Regions from separate parts of the Aquabacterium sp. A3 genome, predicted to be linked through region 3. Evidence: predicted binding sites of a transcription regulator. Region 3 holds the regulator's gene; each other region holds the start of a gene.
The links. The regulator LexA, encoded in region 3, represses DNA repair genes until DNA is damaged. The targets are predictions, from matches to a motif close to ACTGTATNNNNATACAGT.

Region 1 (3,273 bases), on a different contig from region 3:
GTTCCCAGGCGCACGCTGACCCTGTCCATCCAGTCCAGCCAGCGCTCGCGCCGGGCCTGCACGTCTGCTGCCGAACGTGTGTTGTGCCCAAGCGCTGCGGTGGTGCATTCTTGAAACAGGGTGTTGTTGGCGCGCGGTACGGGCTGAAAGTCGCTGCTGCACAAGGTCAGGTCGCTGACCGGCGCGCTCAGGGTGAGTCGAGCCAGATGCTCGGCCACCAGGTGCTCCAGACGACCGACTTCCTGGGTGGCGCTGGACAAGCGCACCGTGTGTTGCCCATCGCGCGCGCCGTCGTGATTGCGCCAGGCGTGTCGCCATCCCAGTTGCAGGCTGCACACCCCCAGATGTCGAGCTTGCAGCCAGCGGGCCAAGGCTTGCAGCAAAGGCCGCCAGTGGGTGATCAGCGCTGGGGCCGCATCTTGTGCATGCGGCAATTCGCACTGGGCCTCGAAGCCTGGTGGGGCTTGCAGCCACTGCAAAGGCTGCGGACACCGTCCGGTGGCCTGATCCAGGGTGCGGAGGATGCCATCACCAAATCGGCGCGCGAGGCCTTCACGGGGCAGCTTGAGCACATCGCCCACCGTGTGACACCCCAGCCGCGACAGGGCATGTGCATGGCGCCCCACCGCATGCAGACTGCGCAGGGGCAATGCCGACAAGCGTGCCCGCGGGGCAGGCCCCCAGCCCTCGATGGGGTGCAACTGGCGTGCTTGCGCGCAGGCGGCCAAGGCCGTTCGCGCCCACGCCCAGCCAGTCATGCCATGGTGACGGGCGCCATCAGCGACCAGGGCATGCAGACGCTCCAGGCCACCAAACAGCCTTGCACTGGCCTGCACTTCCAGCACCAGGCAGTCTTCCAGCCAGGCCACCTTGGGCGTGAACTGAAGCGCCCAGGCCACGCAGGTGTCTGCTGGGCCATCAGCCTTGAGCGATGGCGGCGTGCGGTGAGCGAGTGCGATCCAGTGCAGCATGGGATGCACCTTGCAGCGGCGTGTGCAGGGGCGCAGACCCTGGAGGGGTCATGGGCAGCAGTCGGGCCAAGGACACGGGCCAGACGGGCAGCACGATGGGGTGCGGCCAGGGACTGCCGCGTCGTTTGAGCAGGCGAACCTGCAGCGGGTGAGGGCATGGCCCCAGGTGCAGGCTCAGGCGCAATGGCGCTGCAGAGGGCAGTTCGGCTGCCTGCAAACCCCGAAAACCGAAGAACAGACCGCCATGGTGTGCGGCCACGGCCTGCAAGCGGCGCACAACCTGGGTGGGTGTGTGTGGCAGCCAGGCCAGGATGGCGCTGAAGCAGTCGGCTTTCAGGGCCTGGTCAATCACCCACAGGCGATCGCTGTGTGCATGGGCTTCAGCCCATTGAATGCTGTCAGCAGGAATGCGCCAGGACTGCAGTCCCAGCAAGCCAGGCTCATGGGGCGGGTTGACCAGCAGCACGGGTGACTGTGCGCTGGCCAGGGGCGACAAGGCGGGGCCCAGCAAGCGCCATTCGCCCTGGCCGGCTTGTGTTTGCAGGATTTCAGTGAGGCAGCCGATGGGCCAGCCGCCTCCTGGCAGGGCGGTGTCCAGGGAGGCGTGGCCACTGGGGAGCACCCGCACGGGGGCCGACGCCTGGCCATGACCAGGCCAGACCGCTTGCCGAAGGTGATCGGGCAGGGCGACAGAGCGAACAACAGGGCGGCTCACAGGGCGGATCAATGGCCCCTGGAAGGACGGACTCGAAGACATTTGAATACTGTACATGCATACAGTACTTTTGTGTGAATTTCCATTCGATCCTGACCGTGCCAGCCAAGCCTGTCGGCTTTTGGCAAAATAGATGCCCCTGAGGAAAACCAATGTCCAGTCCAGAACCCGCCAAGCAGACCCCAGCCCAGCCTGTCACACCCGTCACGGCCGCGCTGGTCGATTTGCTGGCCGAAGCCCGTGTTCCCACCGAGCACGGCACCTTCACCATGAAGTTGTTCAAGGAGAAGTCCACGGGGCTGGAGCATGTGGCCATGGTCATGGGCGATGTCCAGGGCAGTGCGCTGGTGCGGGTGCACTCCGAGTGCATGACCGGTGATGTGTTTGGCTCTTTGCGCTGCGATTGCGGCCCCCAGTTGCAGTTCGCCATGAGCGAAATCGGCAAAAAGGGGCAGGGCGTGGTGGTGTACCTGCGGCAAGAGGGCCGCGGCATCGGTCTGGCCAACAAGCTCAAGGCCTACCAGTTGCAAGATCAGGGCATGGACACGGTCGAGGCCAACCTGCACCTTGGTTTTGCGGCCGACCTGCGCAACTTCGATGTGGCGGCTCAGATTCTGGACTATCTGGGCGTGTCGTCCGTGCACCTCATGACGAACAACCCGCGCAAGGTCGACACGCTGCGCCAGCATGGGGTCAAGATCGATGAGCGTGTGCCTGTGCGAAGCGACGTTCAGTCTGAAAACGAGCGGTACCTGGGCACCAAGGCCCGAAAGCTCGGACACCACATCGACTGGCTGGGCTGAGTTTTTGCCATGGCCACCACGCCATCACGCATCGACATGAGTCTGCGCGAGCAGGTGGCTCGCCGCAGCACCTGGGTGAGCATGGTGGTCAACACCGTGCTCACCCTGGCGCAACTGTGGGTGGGCATGGTGTCGCGATCACAGGCCCTGGTGGCCGATGCCATCCATTCCTTGTCTGACCTGATGTCGGATGTCATCGTGCTGCTGGCCAATCGCCAAAGCCACAAGGCGGCGGACGCTGATCATCAATACGGACATCAGCGTTTCGAGACGGCTTCATCGCTGGTTCTGGGTCTGTTGCTGCTCGGTGTCGGTGCGGGCATGGTGTGGCGTGTGGTGCCTTATCTTTCACCTGAGGGGCCGTCGAATGTGGTCGTTGACCCCTTGGCCCTGTATGTGTCGGTGTTCACGCTGCTGTGCAAGGAAGGGCTCTTTCGCTACCTGCTGCATCAGGCCGAGAAAGTGCGCTCCAGCATGCTGGTGGCCAATGCCTGGCACTCGCGCTCTGATGCGGCCTCGTCCCTGGTGGTGGCGCTGGGCATCGCTGGCAACCTGGCGGGCTACCCGGTGCTGGACGCCGTGGCTGCCCTGGTCGTGGGCCTGCTCATCTTGCGCATGGGCGGTCAATTCGCCTGGCGGGCGCTGGACGACCTGATGGACAGGGCTGCCGACACAGAGCATGTTCAGCAAATCGAGCAGGCGGTGCGCGACACCCCAGGTGTTCTGGGGTTCCATGACTTGCGTACACGCAAGATGGGCGACCTGATTCTGGTTGATGTGCACA
Region 2 (3,273 bases), on a different contig from region 3:
GGTCGTCGTACACCCCCACCATGCCGGCGTTGACGATGCCCATGTCCATGCCCGCCTGGATGGCGTGGTAAAGGAACACCGTGTGGATCGCCTCGCGCACCGGCTCGTTGCCGCGGAAGCTGAACGACACGTTCGACACGCCGCCCGACACCTTGGCGCCCGGCAGGTTCTGCTTGATCCAGCGGGTGGCGTTGATGAAATCGACGGCGTAGTTGTCGTGCTCTTCGATGCCCGTGGCAATGGCAAAGATGTTCGGGTCGAAGATGATGTCTTCGGGTGGGAAGCCCACCTCATCCACCAGCATGCGGTAGGCCCGCTCGCAGATCTCGATCTTGCGCTGGTAGGTGTCGGCCTGGCCCACCTCGTCAAACGCCATCACCACGGTCGCGGCGCCATAGCGCTTGATCAGCGTGGCCTGGCGCTTGAACTCGTCCACGCCTTCTTTCAGCGAGATCGAGTTGACGATGCCCTTGCCCTGGATGCACTTCAGCCCGGCCTCGATCACCTCCCACTTGGAGGAGTCGATCATGATGGGCACGCGGGCGATCTCCGGCTCCCCGGCGATCAGGTTCAGGAAACGCACCATGGCGGCCTTGCTGTCGAGCATGGCCTCGTCCATGTTGATGTCGATGACCTGGGCGCCGTTTTCGACCTGCTGTCGGGCCACCGACAGGGCATCCTCGAAGCGTCCTTCGAGGATCATGCGCGCGAACGCCTTCGAGCCGGTCACGTTGGTGCGCTCGCCCACGTTGACGAACAGCGTGCCCTGACCGATCAACACCGGCTCCAGGCCGGACAGGCGCATGGGCGGAACGTGGGGGGCGGTGGTCGTGTCGACGGGCGAAGTGGGGGCAGGGGACGTCATCCCGCCATTTTAAGTGCCCCCCAATGAGGAAGGGCCCGGCGCTTGTGGCGCGGGGCCCCGAGGCGCAGACGCTGTGCCCTGATCAGGGCGTGCGCTGCAATGCCTTGCTCGGTGTGCGTCAGGCGGCTGAGGCCTTCAGCATGGCGTACAACTCGTCCTTCAGGGCCACGCGACGCAGTTTTTTCTGTTCCAGATCGGCCGATGAGGCGTGCTCGATACCGCTTTCCAGTCGCACGACTTCTTTGTCGATGTCCTCGTACTCGCGCTCCAGTTTGACGAAGTGGGAACTCGTCACCTTCAGTTCATGGATCTGATCACGGAACTCAGGAAAATCTTTGACCAGCGGGTGATGTGCTTGCATGGGCTCCTCATGGGGTCTCTGTGAATCGACACCCTCATCTTGGGTCGAACGCCAGGCGGTGTCCTTGCGACAGATCAAGCCCGCTGGCAGAACGGCGGTACGTCTTGCTCGCCATGCCCCCTGACGGGTGCCCCCAACAGTGGGACATGAAAGTACTGTACAAACATCCAGCTTTTGTCATAATGGCGACCAATGCGAGCCACAGGGGTTCGCCCAGACGACCACCGGAGACCCTCATGGACACCCAAGCCAAATCAGCCCTCAGCACCGAGAAAGCCAAAGCCCTGCAGGCCGCGCTGGCCCAGATTGAAAAGCAGTTTGGCAAGGGCTCCATCATGCGACTGGGTGAAGGCGAGGTGGCCGAGGACATCCAGGTGGTGTCCACAGGCTCTTTGGGCCTGGACGTGGCCCTGGGGGTGGGTGGCCTGCCGCGTGGCCGGGTGATCGAGATCTACGGCCCTGAGTCGTCGGGCAAAACCACGCTCACGCTGCAGGTGGTGGCCGAAATGCAGAAGCTGGCCGGCGTGTGTGCGTTCATCGATGCCGAGCACGCGCTGGATGTGCAATACGCCCAGAAGCTGGGCGTCAACCTGCACGACCTCCTGATCTCGCAGCCCGACACGGGTGAGCAGGCCCTGGAAATCGTCGATGCCCTGGTTCGTTCGGGTTCCGTCGATCTCATCGTGGTGGACTCGGTGGCGGCGCTCACGCCCAAGGCCGAGCTCGAAGGCGAAATGGGCGACTCCCTGCCGGGCTTGCAGGCCCGTTTGATGAGCCAGGCCCTGCGCAAGCTCACCGCCACCATCAAGAAAACCAACTGCACCGTCATCTTCATCAACCAGATCCGCATGAAGATCGGTGTGATGTTCGGCTCGCCCGAAACCACCACCGGCGGTAACGCCCTGAAGTTCTACGCCTCGGTTCGCCTGGACATCCGTCGCACCGGTTCCATCAAGAAGGGTGACGAAGTCATCGGCAACGAAACCAAGGTCAAGGTGGTCAAGAACAAGGTGTCTCCCCCGTTCAAGACCGCTGAATTCGACATCCTGTACGGCGAGGGCATCAGCCGCGAGGGCGAGATCATCGACCTGGGGGTGACTGCCAAGATCGTTGACAAGGCGGGTGCCTGGTACGCCTACAACGGCGAAAAGATCGGCCAAGGCAAAGACAACGCCCGTGAGTTTCTGCGTGAGAACGCCGACCTGGCCCGGGAAATCGAAAACCGCATCCGCGAATCGCTGGGCATCACCCAGATGCCGGGTGCGGCCGCGTCAAGCGCCAGCCCTGCCGGCGACGATCAGGCTGAGTGAGGCCTGAGGCGGGTCGGGGGCGCACCGTGTTGTCGCTCAAGGGCCGGGCCTTGAAGTACCTGGCCGCCCGCGAACACTCCCGGCTCGAGCTGCGCCGAAAGCTGGGGCCCCATGCAGAGTCCGCCGAGCAGGTCGATGCTGTGCTGGACGAACTGGAGTCGCGCGGCTTTTTGTCCGCTCAACGCTTTGCCGAGTCCGTGGTTCACCGCCGCTCGGTACGGTATGGGGTGGGGCGCGTCAAGGCCGAGTTGGCGCAGCATGATTTGCCCGACGACATCACCCGTGCGGCGCTGCTGGGGCTGCAGTCCACCGAGTTGGCCCGGGCACACGCGGTCTGGCAGCGGCGCTTTGGTGAGCCTCCCGCCACCCCTGAGGAACGGGCCAGGCAGGTGCGGTTCCTGGCTGGGCGCGGCTTCAGTTCAGACACCATCCGGCGGGTGATTCGGGGAGACATCCCAGGCGACACGGGGGCGTAGCGGTGCTATGCTGCATGACGCGTCGCAGCAAGTGACCCTTGCTTCCGACGCGCCCGGCGTTGCCTGATCGGTGACGCTGAGCTTTGTCATGTTCGATGAGAACACTCACACTGCGAGACCCCAATGAAGATCCACGAGTACCAAGGCAAAGAGATCCTGAGCCGATTCGGTGTGCCGGTCCCAAGAGGAATCCCGGCATTTTCTGTAGACGACGCTGTGGCAGCGGCTGAAAAGCTCGGCGGCCCGGTATGGGTTGTCAAA
Region 3 (3,273 bases):
GCATGAAATGAACAAGCGCGACGCCAAGAAGGGCCTGGCGTCGCTGTGCATCGGTGGGGGCATGGGCGTGGCCCTGACCATCGAACGTTGACCTGCCCGAACCCTGAGATCATCCTTTTCGAGGAGCAATGAGATGAGCAAAAAAGTAGCATACGTGACCGGTGGCATGGGTGGCATTGGCACGGCCATCTGCCAACGCCTGTACAAGGACGGATACACCGTGCTGGCGGGCTGCGGCCCCAGCCGGGATTTCAACAAGTGGCTGGATGAGCAAAAGGCGCTGGGCTACACCTTCTACGCCTCGGTGGGCAATGTGTCGGATTGGGATTCGACCGTGGAGGCCTTCCGCAAGGCCAAGGCCGAACATGGCCCCATCGACGTGCTGGTGAACAACGCCGGCATCACCCGCGACGGCATGTTCCGCAAAATGAGCAAGGCCGACTGGGATGCGGTGATCGATACCAACCTCAACAGCCTGTTCAATGTGACCAAGCAGGTTCTTGACGACATGGTTGAGCGCAACTGGGGTCGCATCGTCAACATCAGTTCGGTCAACGGTGAAAAGGGTCAGTTCGGTCAGACCAACTACTCGGCAGCCAAGGCGGGCATGCACGGCTTCACGATGGCTTTGGCTCAGGAAGTGGCCAACAAGGGCGTGACCGTCAACACCGTGTCGCCGGGCTACATCGGGACTGAAATGGTGCGCGCTATCCGTCCAGACGTGCTGGACAAGATCGTGGCCACGATTCCTGTCAAGCGCCTGGGCACGCCTGAAGAAATCGCCTCGATGGTGTCGTGGGTGGCCAGCGACGAAGCCGGCTTTGCCACGGGCGCCGATTTCTCGGTGAACGGTGGCCTGCACATGGGCTGATCACGGCGTCGTGCCGCACAGCGAACAACACCGCGCCTGGCGCGGTGTTGTTGTTTCAGGCCAGCGCTTCTTGCTCGTGAACGAGGCGGTCCAGGGCCGCGCAGACTTCGGCAAAGCGGCCGCTGATCACGGTGCGACGGGCATCGCTGGGGTCGGTGCTGATGCGCACACGCTGCATGGCCGACGTGGAGGCCGCGCGACCGTTGACCAGGCCGCACTGGCGGTGCAGCGTGGCCGTCGCGCATGACGCCGGGGCCGTCCATGGTGTGATGGGGCGTGGGCGCACGGGCGCAGCCGGTGTTGGACGAGGTGACGTGCCATCCGCAGCCCCAGAAGTCTGTGCTGTTGGCTGCTGGTGTCTGTGGGCTGACGCCTGTGGACTGGTTTCTCGTGCGAAGAAGGCGCGAGCGAGGTGGTGAATCATGGTGAACTCCTTGGACTTCAGCGAAGTTCGGCAGGATTCATACAGGGCCCACCGCGCAGGATTGCACCGCAGAGGCTGCGGCACGAATGCCCGCCACCTGCACCGTGGGAGTGAAGAAAACCGTGTCAGAAATCCTTGCGGATCAGGCCCACGGCCAGGCCTTCAAGCTCGAAATCAGGGGTGTCAGGGCCCACGAGGATGGGCTCGAAATCAGGGTTTTCTGGCAGCAGGGTGACGCCTTGGGCGTTGCGCTGAAAGCGTTTCACCGTCACTTCGTCGCCCAGCCGCGCCACGACGATTTGCCCATTGCGGGCCTCGCGCGTGCGCGCCACGGCCAGCAAGTCGCCGTCGAGGATGCCAGCATCTCGCATGCTCATGCCCTTGACCCGCAAGAGGTAGTCGGGCGTGCGCGTGAACAGGGAGGGTTCGACCGCGTAACTTTGTTCGATGTGTTCTTGTGCCAGGATGGGATGGCCTGCCGCCACGCGCCCCACCAGGGGCAGCACCAGTTGCTCAAGGCCGGGCAAGGGAAGGTTACCGGCCGTCAGGCCACTCAGACTGCCCAGGCGGCTTTTGCCGGCAGAGGCTGGCGCGCGGCGGGTTTCGTGCAGCCCCCGCAGCGTGCCGGCTTTGAGCCTGATGCCTCGCGAGGTGCCGCCGACCAGCTCGATCACGCCTTTGCGGGCCAGCGCCTGCAGGTGCTCTTCGGCGGCGTTGGCCGAACGAAATCCCAGTTGATTGGCGATTTCGGCCCGGGTTGGCGGCGCACCTGTGGTGGCGATGGCTTGCTGGATCAGCTCGAAGATCTCTTGCTGTCGCGGCGTCAGTTTGGGGCTATCGTTGGACATCTCGGGGGCGCTCTGGAAGAACGTGGCGTGAACCGGATGTCTGTCATTTTATACAGTACTGTTGGTTTGTCCAGTTAATTTTTTGAGGTGTTGATGCGCACATTGTTGGTCTTGGGCACGGGCGGCACGATCGCTGGCGTTCAGCGTCACGGTGACCCGTCGGGGGGGTACACGGCGGCGGTGCTGGGGGTCGATGCCTTGCTGGACGGGGTCGATGTGCCCGAGGGCTGGCAGGTGCGCGCCCATCAGGTGGTGTCGATCGACAGCAAGGACATGCGGTGGTCTGTGTGGCAGGCGCTGGCCAGCAGGCTGGCCGAGGGCCTGTCGGATGAGGGCGTGGCGGGTGTGGTCATCACCCATGGCACGGACACGCTGGAAGAGACCGCCTGTGTGCTGGACTGGTTGCATGATCAGCGCAAGCCGGTGGTGCTCACGGGTGCCATGCGTCCGGCCACGGCCGATGATGCCGATGGGCCCGCCAATCTGCGCGATGCCTTGTCTGCCGTGCAGGTTTTGTCGTCCAGAGGCCTCGGGGGCACGTGGGTGGCCATGAACGCCTGCTTGTGGCCGGGCAGTCTGGTGCGCAAGGTTCACACACGGGAGGTGAACGCGTTTGATGCCGGCGGCGCCCAGCCTTTGGCACGCAGGCTGCCCGATGGGGTGTGGCAACCGGCGATACAGGCGTGGCAGGATGGGCCGTTCCGTGCGGTACAGGCGCCACTGTGGCGATGGTTTGCGACGCAGGCCCGCCCGCGGGTGGAGTGCGTGAGCAGCCACGCAGATGCCGATGGCTGGGTGGTGCGTGCGCTGCTGTCGGCGGATGGCGCCGCCTCATTGAAGGGACTCGTGGTGGCCTGCACCGGACACGGGACGGTTCAGGATGCGTTGGCCGATGCGCTGAACGAGGCCTGCGCGCAAGGGGTGCAGGTCTGGCGCAGCACCCGGGTGGCGCGGGGTGGGGTGCTGTCCCGTGCCGATGATCGATGGCCGGCCGCCGGGCCGCTGACGGTGGCCCAGGCTCGGGTGGCGCTGGCCTTGCACCTGCTTGGCGCGCCACAGCGAGGGTGTGTCCGTGCCTTCTTCGATCGGCCCGAGGTGTTCAAGGTGGCGTGATGCGCAGCGTCACGGGG

Region 1: a site for LexA is predicted at 1,735-1,752, ahead of imuA (translesion DNA synthesis-associated protein ImuA). Genes of this name have one in related genera too.
Region 2: a site for LexA is predicted at 1,381-1,398, ahead of recA (recombinase RecA). Genes of this name have one in related genera too.

Annotation. Positions count from the first base shown of each region.
Region 1 is NZ_JBBPEV010000001.1:132,630-135,902, forward strand. Features, by position in the region: gene WNB94_RS00540 (Y-family DNA polymerase) at 1-971, opposite strand, end outside; gene imuA (translesion DNA synthesis-associated protein ImuA) at 919-1,686, opposite strand; gene ribA (GTP cyclohydrolase II) at 1,839-2,489, shown strand; gene WNB94_RS00555 (cation diffusion facilitator family transporter) at 2,499-3,273, shown strand, end outside.
Region 2 is NZ_JBBPEV010000002.1:286,307-289,579, forward strand. Features, by position in the region: gene metH (methionine synthase) at 1-865, opposite strand, end outside; gene WNB94_RS10485 (HP1242/YdcH family protein) at 984-1,226, opposite strand; gene recA (recombinase RecA) at 1,463-2,536, shown strand; gene recX (recombination regulator RecX) at 2,533-3,012, shown strand; gene sucC (ADP-forming succinate--CoA ligase subunit beta) at 3,136-3,273, shown strand, end outside.
Region 3 is NZ_JBBPEV010000004.1:101,730-105,002, reverse strand. Features, by position in the region: gene WNB94_RS13615 (acetyl-CoA C-acetyltransferase) at 1-91, shown strand, start outside; gene phbB (acetoacetyl-CoA reductase) at 134-871, shown strand; gene WNB94_RS13605 (hypothetical protein) at 927-1,157, opposite strand; gene lexA (transcriptional repressor LexA) at 1,421-2,143, opposite strand; gene WNB94_RS13595 (asparaginase) at 2,237-3,256, shown strand; gene WNB94_RS13590 (methylamine utilization protein) at 3,243-3,273, opposite strand, start outside.